3 regions of the Rhizobium sp. 62_C5_N11_2 genome follow, and region 2 is predicted to be linked to each of the others. Evidence: predicted binding sites of a transcription regulator. Region 2 holds the regulator's gene; each other region holds the start of a gene.
What was found. Region 2 encodes LexA, which represses DNA repair genes until DNA is damaged. Its sites were predicted from a motif close to TGTTCNNNNTGTGTTCNG; they were not measured.

Region 1 (3,336 bases), 2.7 Mb from region 2:
GTTTCAGGGTGGTTTTCGCGGGCAGCCTGCAGCGCTTCTTGAAGCTCAGGGCCAGGTATATGATAGAATAAAACGAGCTTCATATCGCTGGTATCTTTTTCCAGCATCGGCTTTGTGCTCGTTATGCTTGCTACTTCACAGTTCGGAAATTTCTTCGCCAGTGCTTCTACCATGCATTCCGAAAACAGATCCGCCTTGGCTACCACTAGTATAGTATCTCCAGACGAACTCAACTTCCTTCCTTGGTCCGCATTCTCCATTCCAGACCCTGTCATGAACATATACGCCTCCCCTAGCGTTACACTTTACTCAAACGTGGAGCGATGGCGGGTATTAAATAGTATGAAATGTCGATCCCGAATGTCATCGCCTTATTTTTTAGACATTTCTTAATTATGTTAATACGGATTGAGAAGGAAGGAAATGGCCCAAAGTGATTAGTTTTAGCGGGGGAAAAACGATACGATACAAAGCCTTGGTTGTATTTTCACTTCGATAGATACTTCAAGGTTATATTTGCTCTGACTATAGCTGAACAGCTTAATGTAATATTTCAGTACAGATTGTCATAATTTCGTCATGCAGGGTGGTGGCCGGATACAGGACGGGGAAACATCGAGAGGTGCCCCTCAACCCGGCAGCGAATGCCGAGAGCCCCGAATTCTCATTGCCCGCCGACGCTCCCGCCGAAGAGATCTTAACGCTCCAACGACAGGGGCTATCCAGGGCTAGCCGGGCATGGCAGATCCGCCTTAGCCCGAATTGATGTCTATCGGATCCGCATTTTTTCCAGCAATCTGTGATCGTCGTCCAAGTGGCGACATGGAAAACCCATGTACTGTTTAGCGTTTTTATACATGGCCTCCATTTAGGGCAACTCAACGAAAAGAAGACCTGACTACTCCTTATCCATTTCAGGATTCGGAGCCGGATATGTGCGGCCTTGTACTGAGTACGTACGTTCCCAATACCAACGGTTTGATCAACAAATCGCGAAGAAGCCGCAGATGACTAGTACCGAATACATCTGCCGATGTTAACCGCATCGGAGCGAGCGCGAGTAAAATCCCATTTGAGATGAGAGGGATTTCGAAAAGCTGCTCCGGTTTTTTTCTGGAGAAACTTGAATGTCTGACGACATCGAAATCACGAAGGTCGGGGCGCTTGCCGACGGCTTTGCCAACAGCGCTATCAATTCAACTGAAGTTGACGACGGCTCGACCGGTTATGTCGGCGGCGTCGCCAATGGCGACAATCGCGACAATACCGACAACAGCGTAGATGTGGACGTCAAGGCCGAGCTCTCCGCAAATAATGGCGACAACCGCGACAACGAATATGACTGGAGCTACAAGTCCGACGACGATACGAGCACCAAGACCACGACGATCACCGACTCCAATAACGACTACGACTGGAGCTATGACAGCAAGTCGTACAGCGACAACGACACCGACACCAAGACGATCACGGACACCGATACGAAGACCGTGACAGACACCGACATCAAGACCATTACGGATACGGATACCAAGACGGTCTCCGACAGCAACAACACGGCCGACAGCTTCAACAAGACGGATACCGACTTCGCCGTCATCGAAGACGTCAAGGACTTCGACAATCTCGGCGTTGCCGGCCACGACCTCACCTTCAACCTCGGCGACGACTTCTCCTTCACTCTCGACGTTGACAGCATCCTCAACAATTCGCTGTCCGGCGAGGGCAACGACAGCGGCTTCAGCGCCGTCCAGGCGAGCCATCTGGCTGACCAGGACCAGGCCTGGAACATCAAGATGGACAATGGCGGGGCCGACAACCATCTGAAGGCCGATGGCGGCCACGCCGATAGTGCAGAAGGCATTGAGATGGACGGCAAGGGCTGGGATCTCAAGGCTGGCGACGATGCCAATGGCTCGAGCACGGCCGACGCTTCGGCCATCCTTGCCAATTCCGGCTTCCACCTCGAGCTTGTTCAGGGTGCTAACCTGCTCAGCAACACAATTGACTCCAGCGTCATCGGCGGCAATTCTCATGTTTCCGACGTCGGCGAGGATACCAGCACCTGACACGGACCTCCAACGACCAAGACGAGCTGCACCGGCCCCGGCCGGTGCAGCTTGATTGCTTGAAAACGGTTTGACGACCACACCGCAGCTCCCAGCGAGGGGCGCCCAGAAGGCCGATCGTCATTTCGAATGGGAGGGCCGAACCATGCATATCGAGAAGATTTCGGAAATCATCGCGCACTTCATCGGTCTCTTCGAGATGACGACCGACGAGATGCGGTTGCGCACCAACTATGCTGAAGGCGCAGGACCGGGCGCGGATGGACCCGTTCTGCCGGATCAGGATGCCTATACGGCTGCCTTCTCTTCCGATCTTCAGCTCAAGGATTACGATCCAGGCGTCATTTACAAAAGCGGCAGCTACGAGATCGAATATGGTCCGGCGCGCCATTTAGGCCGCGTCTTCGAAGAGAGCCTCGAGAAGCTGGCGGCGATTGCCGCAAAGGACATCCCGTTACCGCATTTCGGCGATCCCACGGATATCGTGCTCATGGATGAGCCGGAACTGACCGTCTTTGCCGGGCCTGGCTCGACGATCAGTCATGTCCTCCAGGTCAACGTCCTCTACGACGACGATTATCTCGACATGACGAACGGCGTCCATGCGCCGCGAGACACGACTTTTGTCATCGAAAAGCTCGCGGACTTCAGCACCAAGGCCGAGATCTTCACGCCTTTTTCGAGCCTCCACAGAACCGACACCTATGATGGCGCGCTGAAGATCGCCCAGGATCTCGAAAGCTATATCCAGAATGCCCAGAATACCGAGGACAGCGGGACAACCTCGCCCAGCACCGACGCGACGCATCATTTTGTCACCACCCATCCCGCGGGCGACGGCCCCATCGTCTACGTCAATGGCAAGGCCGAGACCGATATACCCGTCCTCGACGACTTCCTGCCCGACCGCGGTCTCGCCAAGCTCCAGGAAGAACCCGACGACAGCAATTCGTCCGTCGAACAGACAGATCCCAGCGGCAGTAGCCTTGATGTGACCGCCGGTGCAAATCTCCTTGTCAACGTCGCCTCGGTGATCAACACCGGCGTCATTACTTCGGTCACCGCGGTAATGGGCAACTACCACCAGATCGACGCGATCTCCCAGGCCTTCGTCTACAGCGATCACGACGAGATCGCCTCGGCGCTGCGCTCATCCGGCCATTCGGCCGAGGAGGCGGGAACGGTCGCCAAGAATATCGCCATCTTCGAACACAGCACCTTCGAAGCATCGAGCCACGCCGACAGCGATGCTGCCGAGCCGACGTTC
Region 2 (3,336 bases):
TCTGGCTACCAGCTGTGGAAGGACCGGCGCGTCCGCGAAAACGCTTTCCTGAAGCTGCCGGTTTTTCGGCCCGTCGTTACGGTTGCGGGTTTCTTCGGCGGCGTCTTCCTGACCTCGCTGATCGGCGGCTTTTCCACCGCGCTGTTTTCGATCGAGCATTTTCATCGCCTGACTGCCTATGGCCTGCCGGCAAACCTCGCGACGATGCCGATCATCTCCTTCATCATCATGCCGGCCGGGTTGCTGGCGATGCTGCTCATGCCTTTCGGTCTGGACGTTTTGCCTTGGAAGGTCGTCGGATTCGGCCTCGATCTGGTGATCGCGATCGCAAAGACGGTGTCCGGCTGGGGTGGCGACATCGGCATCGGCCGCTTGCCCGCTTGGTATTTCGCGATAGCCGTCGCAGGCTTTCTGCTGCTGACGCTGCTCCGCACCCGGCTGCACCATATCGGCACATCGATCATCGCGGTGTCGACGCTCGTCCTCTTGCTTCTGCCGGTTCCCCGGCCGCCGGATCTGGCGATTTCGGAGGATGGTGGTCTCGTCGCAATCGTCGAGGCGGGGGCCATGGCTTCCAACCGTGAAAGACCGCCGGATTTCATCTTCGACCAGTGGCAGAGAGCGCTGGTCCTGCCGACGCATCACCCGCCGAAGATGCTGGATGGTCCTGCTATCCCGCCGGAGGGAGAAGACCGCCGCGTCAGGCTTTCCCGCGATCAGCAGAACGAAGCAAGGTCGGCGATGCGGGCGGCTGCAGCTGGTGGTGAAGCAAACCGCTTTTCCTGCGTCAAGAAGGCCTGGTGCATATCAAGGCTTGGCAATGGTCACGTGGTTGCTGTCATCGACAATGCCGCCTATCTCGGTCCGGCATGCGACGCGGCCGATATCGTCGTGACGTCGGTCCGCCTGCGCTTCAACAGCTGCCGCTCAGGGGCGACGCTCTTCACCGGCGAAACGCTGCGCAGGACCGGTTCCGTCGAGTTGCGCTTCGCCGACGCCGGCCTGGAGGTCGCAACCGCATTCGATGCATTGTCGCGGCCATGGATGCGGCATCGCGCCTATGACTGGCGCAGCAACAGTTTTGCCGAATCCGGACTGCCTGATGTCAGTGATAGCGGCGAATGAGGCCGACGAGCTTGCCCTGAACCTTGACGCGGTCCGGCCCGAAAATCCGGGTCTCGTAAGCCGGGTTGGCCGCCTCCAGCGCGATCGAGGCGCCTTTGCGGCGGAAGCGTTTGAGTGTCGCTTCTTCGTCATCGACGAGAGCAACGACGATGTCGCCAGGACTTGCGGTGCTGCCGTTGCGAATAATCACGGTGTCGCCGTCGAAGATGCCGGCGTCGATCATCGAATCGCCCTTGACCTCGAGCGCATAATGTTCACCGGAACCGAGCATGTCCGCCGGAACGACGATTTCGTGGGTGTTGTTCTGGATCGCCGAGATCGGAACACCGGCGGCGATACGGCCCATGACCGGCACGGATACCGAGTTGCCGTTGTCGGCGACGGGTTTTGCCGGAGCAGGAGTGGCGACCGGCTGCGGCTTGCCAAGGCTGCCCTCGATGACGCTGGGCGAAAAGCCCCGCCGGGGCTGAATGCTGGGGCTGTAGGCCTCCGGAAGCTTGATAACCTCGAGCGCACGGGCGCGGTTCGGTAGGCGGCGAATGAAGCCACGTTCCTCGAGCGCCGTAATCAGCCGGTGAATCCCGGACTTGGAAGCGAGGTCCAGGGCATCCTTCATTTCGTCGAAAGATGGCGGAACGCCGGATTCCTTCATGCGCTCATGAATGAAAAGGAGAAGCTCCTGTTGTTTGCGCGTGAGCATCGACGTTGTGACCTCGTGATTGAAACAAATCCAGAACAGACACTATATGTTCCATATGTGTTCCGCAAGTAGCTAAATTTCCGTAAAACTTGGCGCCAACTCGTTGAGATTTTTATTTTCATTCGCCGGATTGGGACACATGTCTTGCATTGAGGGGCGCGCCATCGCACATCTCTTGCCGCTTCCAGGAGGGATATCATGAACGAGCGTTCCGCCAAGCCGCACCCGCTGGATCATGTGGTGCTGCCCGTCGTCAATATCGATCTGGCGCGCGAGAGGCTTGGCAAGCTCGGCTTCACCGTTGCCGCCGATGCACGCCATCCCTTCGGAACGGAAAACGCCTGCGTCTTTTTTGCCGACAAGACTTATCTGGAGCCGCTCGGGATTGCGAGTGTCGAGGAGAGCGAGGCCTCAGCGCGGCAAGGCAATGTTTTCACCGCCCGCAACCGGGCCTTCCGCTTCCGCTGCGGCGAGGAGGGGCTTTCGGGGCTTGCTTTCGGTAGTAAGGATGCCGGCATCGATCATCAGAACTTCGTCGGCAACGGATCGAGCGCCGGCGAGATGCTGCAGTTCACCCGGCCGATGACGATGCCGGACGGTTCTGAGAGCGTCGCCGGCTTCAAGCTGGCTTTTGCCGGCGACCTGCGAGCGCCCGATCTCTTCCTTTTCAGCGTCGAACGCGTCAATCCGCTGCCGGCCGACCGCGGCGCGCTGGAGACGCATGCCAATGGCGTCACCGGCATTGCCGAGATCGCGCTCTGCGCGCCTGATGCCGCCGCTTTCGGAGCCTTCGTCGGCCTTGCCGTGGCGCAGGCGGCAGTCGAGAAAACCGGTTTTGGCGTCAATGTTGCTGCTTCGAACGCGAAAATCAGCCTGATGACGCCGGAAGGGCTAGAAGCCTATTTCGAGATCGCCGGCTCATCCGCCGATCGCGGCCTCCGTGGCCGGGCAATCCTCTTCATTGTCGCCGATCTTGCCGTGACAGAAGCGCATTTGGCTGCTAACGGGGTGACATACACGCGCAAGAACAATCGCATTCTGGTGAAGCCCGCGCCCGGGCAGGGCACGCTCTTCGCCTTCGAGGAGACACGATGAGCACTGAGACGAATTCCGAAGTCAAGATCGGCGAAGGCCAAGGCCAGGTGACCTTTTCCAATACCGGCCGCCTGTCGCTAATTGCCGGTCCCTGCCAGATGGAGAGCCGCGACCACGCCTTCATGGTTGCCGGTACGCTGAAAGAGCTTTGCGCAAAGCTCGGCATCGGCCTCGTCTACAAGAGCTCCTTCGACAAGGCGAACCGCACCTCGCTCTCGGCTGAGCGCGGTATCGGGATCGAAAAGGGCATGGAGGTCTTTGCCGACCTCAAGAAGGAGTTCGGCTTTCCTGTCCTGACCGACGTTCATACCGCCGAGCAATGCGCGGAGGTGGCAAAGATCGTCGACGTCCTGCAGATCCCGGCCTTCCTTTGCCGCCAGACCGACCTTCTCATCGCCGCCGCCAAGACCGGCCGC
Region 3 (3,336 bases), 360 kb from region 2:
GCCGGTGTTCTGCTCGGCGTCCTCGTCTGCGTCAACATCGAATCCATCCGCCAGTTCTTCTCCTGGATCTCAGGCACCGTGCTCTTCAATCCACAGGTCTATTTCCTCAGCCAGCTGCCGGCCGAGATGGATCTCAGCGAAACGATCTCGATCGTCGTCATGGCGCTGACGCTCTCCTTCATCGCGACCATTTTCCCGGCCTGGCGTGCCTCCAGGCTCGATCCGGTGCAGGCCCTGCGCTACGAATAAGGAATGCCGCCTTCATGAATCGCAACGTCGTTCTCAAGCTTACCGGCGTCGAGCGCCAATACGGGCAGGGCCATACGCTGCTCCCGATCCTGAAGGGCGCGGATTTTTCGATGTCGAAGGGCGAGATCGTCGCTCTTGTCGCGCCCTCCGGCACCGGCAAATCGACGCTGCTGCATATCGCCGGCCTGCTGGAGCATCCGGACGGCGGTGAAGTTAACATCAACGGCCATGCCTGTGACGGCCTGAGCGACGAGAAACGCACTGCGATCCGCCGCAGTGAAATCGGCTTCGTCTACCAGTTCCATCACCTGCTGCCGGAATTCTCGGCGCTCGAAAATATCATGATGCCGCAGCTGATCGCCGGGCTGTCCTGGAAGGAAGCCGGAGAGCGGGCCGGCCAGCTTCTCGATTATATGCGCATCGGCCATCGTGGCTCGCATCGCCCGGGCGAGCTTTCCGGCGGCGAGCAGCAGCGTGTTGCGATTGCCCGTGCCGTCGCCAATGCGCCGACTCTTCTTCTTGCCGACGAGCCGACCGGCAATCTCGATCCCGAAACGGCAAGCTACGTCTTCGATGCGCTGGAAGCGTTGGTGCGCCAGTCCGGCCTTGCTGCCCTCATCGCCACCCATAATCACGAGCTCGCCCGCCGCATGGACCGGCGCGTGACGATCTCCGACGGCAAGATCGTCGATTTCTGATGCATGTCGCCCAAAAGCCTGCAGTGGTTTTGGGATAACGACATGCATAAATCAGAGACTTAATGTGCATCGCATGAATCCAGATTGACGCGATGCGCTTTAAGGCTGTGATCAGGGCACGATCAGCCCGCCGCGATAATCAAGCGCATAGGCCTTCTGGCCGCCGACCATGATGCATTCGTGGCCGCTGAACCGCTCGCAGCCGCCTTCGTTGCGATCGAGATAGCGGCCGAACGGATGGTCGAATTCCATTCCGCCAAGAAATCGGCCCTCTCGATACATCGCCGAAAGTGCAGCCTTGATCACCGTCCCGGCTACTGTGCCGTCGATGAGCTTCGGCGCGATGACGCAGCCGAAATAATTCATCGCCCAGATGGGCTCGTCGGCAAGCCACACCACCTCCTGTCCAGCGAAATCGGTGCCGCCGAAATAGCTGTCGAGATAGCGCCAGTCGCCGCGTTCGTAACCGATATCGTGGGAGCTCGGCCGGCAGGGTACGCGCGCCACGCCGCCGCCGACATAGGTCGCAGCCTTCGCCTCCACGACGAATTCGTTCAGCATCGGAATATCGAACATCTCGTTCTCCTCTTCTTGGCTGGATGCTGGCAAATATGCTGCGAGGTGTAAAGAACAAAAGAGGAACAAAGATTTGAAATAAACGGGTCGCCTCGAGGAGGCTGGCCGTCTAGGCGCCATGACCGATCTGTGGCAGGCCAGAAGGGACAGCTGCCGCCCATATCATCGGGTACTGGCTCCCAGCGATTCGAAGGTGCGCATCCCGGCATTTTTCAAACACAAGAAAGAAGGAAAAGATTCCTGTTGACAATAGAACATACATGGAACAAAGTGAAAACATAACGAGTAAAGGAGAGCCCGATGACTGACATGATCCGTGATATCGCAGCATTCACCTCCATCGCAATGTTCGTTGCCAGCTTCTCGCTCATCGTCATGGCGCTCTAAAGTTTTCAGGGGACCGCATGGTCATCATGCGGTCCGGATGCGGGACTTCTTCTGGACATCATCGCCCTCTATGCCGACAATGCGTCCGATTCATTCGGGTGATTGGGAAGGCATGTCATGGCGGATACGGCAAAGGGTTCAACGGGTGAGGCGACCGGCGGCACGCCGGGCTTCATCCACCTGAGGGTCCATTCCGCCTATTCGCTCCTCGAGGGCGCACTGCCGCTGAAGAAGATTCTCTACAAGGCGACCGGCGACAGCCAGCCGGCAATTGCGATTACCGACACCAACAATCTGTTCGTTGCCCTCGAATTCTCCCAGAAGGCGATGGAGGACGGCCTGCAGCCGATCATCGGCTGTCAGGTCTCGATCGACATGGAAGACGGGTTGGAAACGGAAAAGCGCGGTGGCCAGCAGGCCCTGGTCAAGCTGCCGGCGATCGTTCTTCTCGCTGCGACGGATGCCGGTTACGAAAGGCTGGTCGATCTCGTCAGCCGCGCCTATCTCGGCGGCGAGAGCAATCAGGCCGTTCATATCAGCGCCTCCTGGCTGGAGGAGGCAGGCACGGAAGGGCTGATCGCATTGACCGGCGCCCTGACCGGGCCGGTCGACGTGGCGATCAAGGAAGGCCATCCCGCTCAGGCGGAAGCCCGGCTGCTCACGCTGAAGCGTCTCTTCGGCGACAGGCTCTATGTCGAGCTGCAGCGGCACGGCACTTACGACAAGCGGCACGAACAGAAGATTGTCGGGCTCGCCTATGCCCACGACCTGCCGCTGGTTGCGACCAACGAGGCTTTCTTTCCGACACGCGACGATTACGACGCCCATGATGCGCTGATGGCGGTCGCGCACAACGCCATCGTCTCCGACGACAGCCGCTTCCGGCTGACGCCGGATCATTATCTGAAGAGCCGGGCCGAAATGGCCAAGCTCTTCGCCGACCTGCCGGAAGCGCTGGAAAATACGATCGAGATCGCGAGGCGCTGCTCCTTCGTGCTGAAGACGCGAAAGCCGATCCTGCCGCGCTTCACCGGTGCCACCGACGATGCCGAGGAGGCCGAGCGCGCCGAGGCGAGCGAGTTGCGCCGCCAGGCGGTCGAAGGGCTGGACATGCGGCTTTCGACGCTGGGCATGTCGCCGGGTTACGAGGAGAAGGATTATCGCGAGCGGCTGGAATTCGAGCTCAGCGTCATCGAGCGCATGCGTTTCCCCGGTTACTTCCTGATCGTTGCCGACTTCATCAAATGGGCCAAGCAGCATGACATTCCGGTCGGTCCCGGCCGCGGGTCGGGCGCCGGTTCGCTGGTCGCCTATGCATTGACGATCACCGACGTCGATCCGCTGCGTTTTTCGCTGCTGTTCGAGCGCTTCCTCAATCCGGAACGCGTCTCGATGCCCGACTTCGACATCGACTTCTGCCAGGATC

Region 1: AB8B31_RS22055 (fibrinogen-binding protein) is a predicted target of LexA. The motif match lies at 1,099-1,116, and genes of this name have one in related genera.
Region 3: AB8B31_RS07365 (DUF5680 domain-containing protein) is a predicted target of LexA. The motif match lies at 1,774-1,791, and genes of this name have one in related genera.

Annotation. Positions count from the first base shown of each region.
Region 1 is NZ_JBPWPW010000001.1:4,512,941-4,516,276, reverse strand. It holds gene AB8B31_RS22060 (helix-turn-helix transcriptional regulator) at 1-281, opposite strand, end outside; gene AB8B31_RS22055 (fibrinogen-binding protein) at 1,128-2,069, shown strand; gene AB8B31_RS22050 (hypothetical protein) at 2,215-3,336, shown strand, end outside.
Region 2 is NZ_JBPWPW010000001.1:1,808,554-1,811,889, forward strand. It holds gene AB8B31_RS09200 (ComEC/Rec2 family competence protein) at 1-1,125, shown strand, start outside; gene lexA (transcriptional repressor LexA) at 1,106-1,825, opposite strand; gene AB8B31_RS09210 (VOC family protein) at 2,024-2,920, shown strand; gene kdsA (3-deoxy-8-phosphooctulonate synthase) at 2,917-3,336, shown strand, end outside.
Region 3 is NZ_JBPWPW010000001.1:1,451,076-1,454,411, forward strand. It holds gene AB8B31_RS07355 (lipoprotein-releasing ABC transporter permease subunit) at 1-249, shown strand, start outside; gene AB8B31_RS07360 (ABC transporter ATP-binding protein) at 264-947, shown strand; gene AB8B31_RS07365 (DUF5680 domain-containing protein) at 1,059-1,523, opposite strand; gene dnaE (DNA polymerase III subunit alpha) at 2,028-3,336, shown strand, end outside.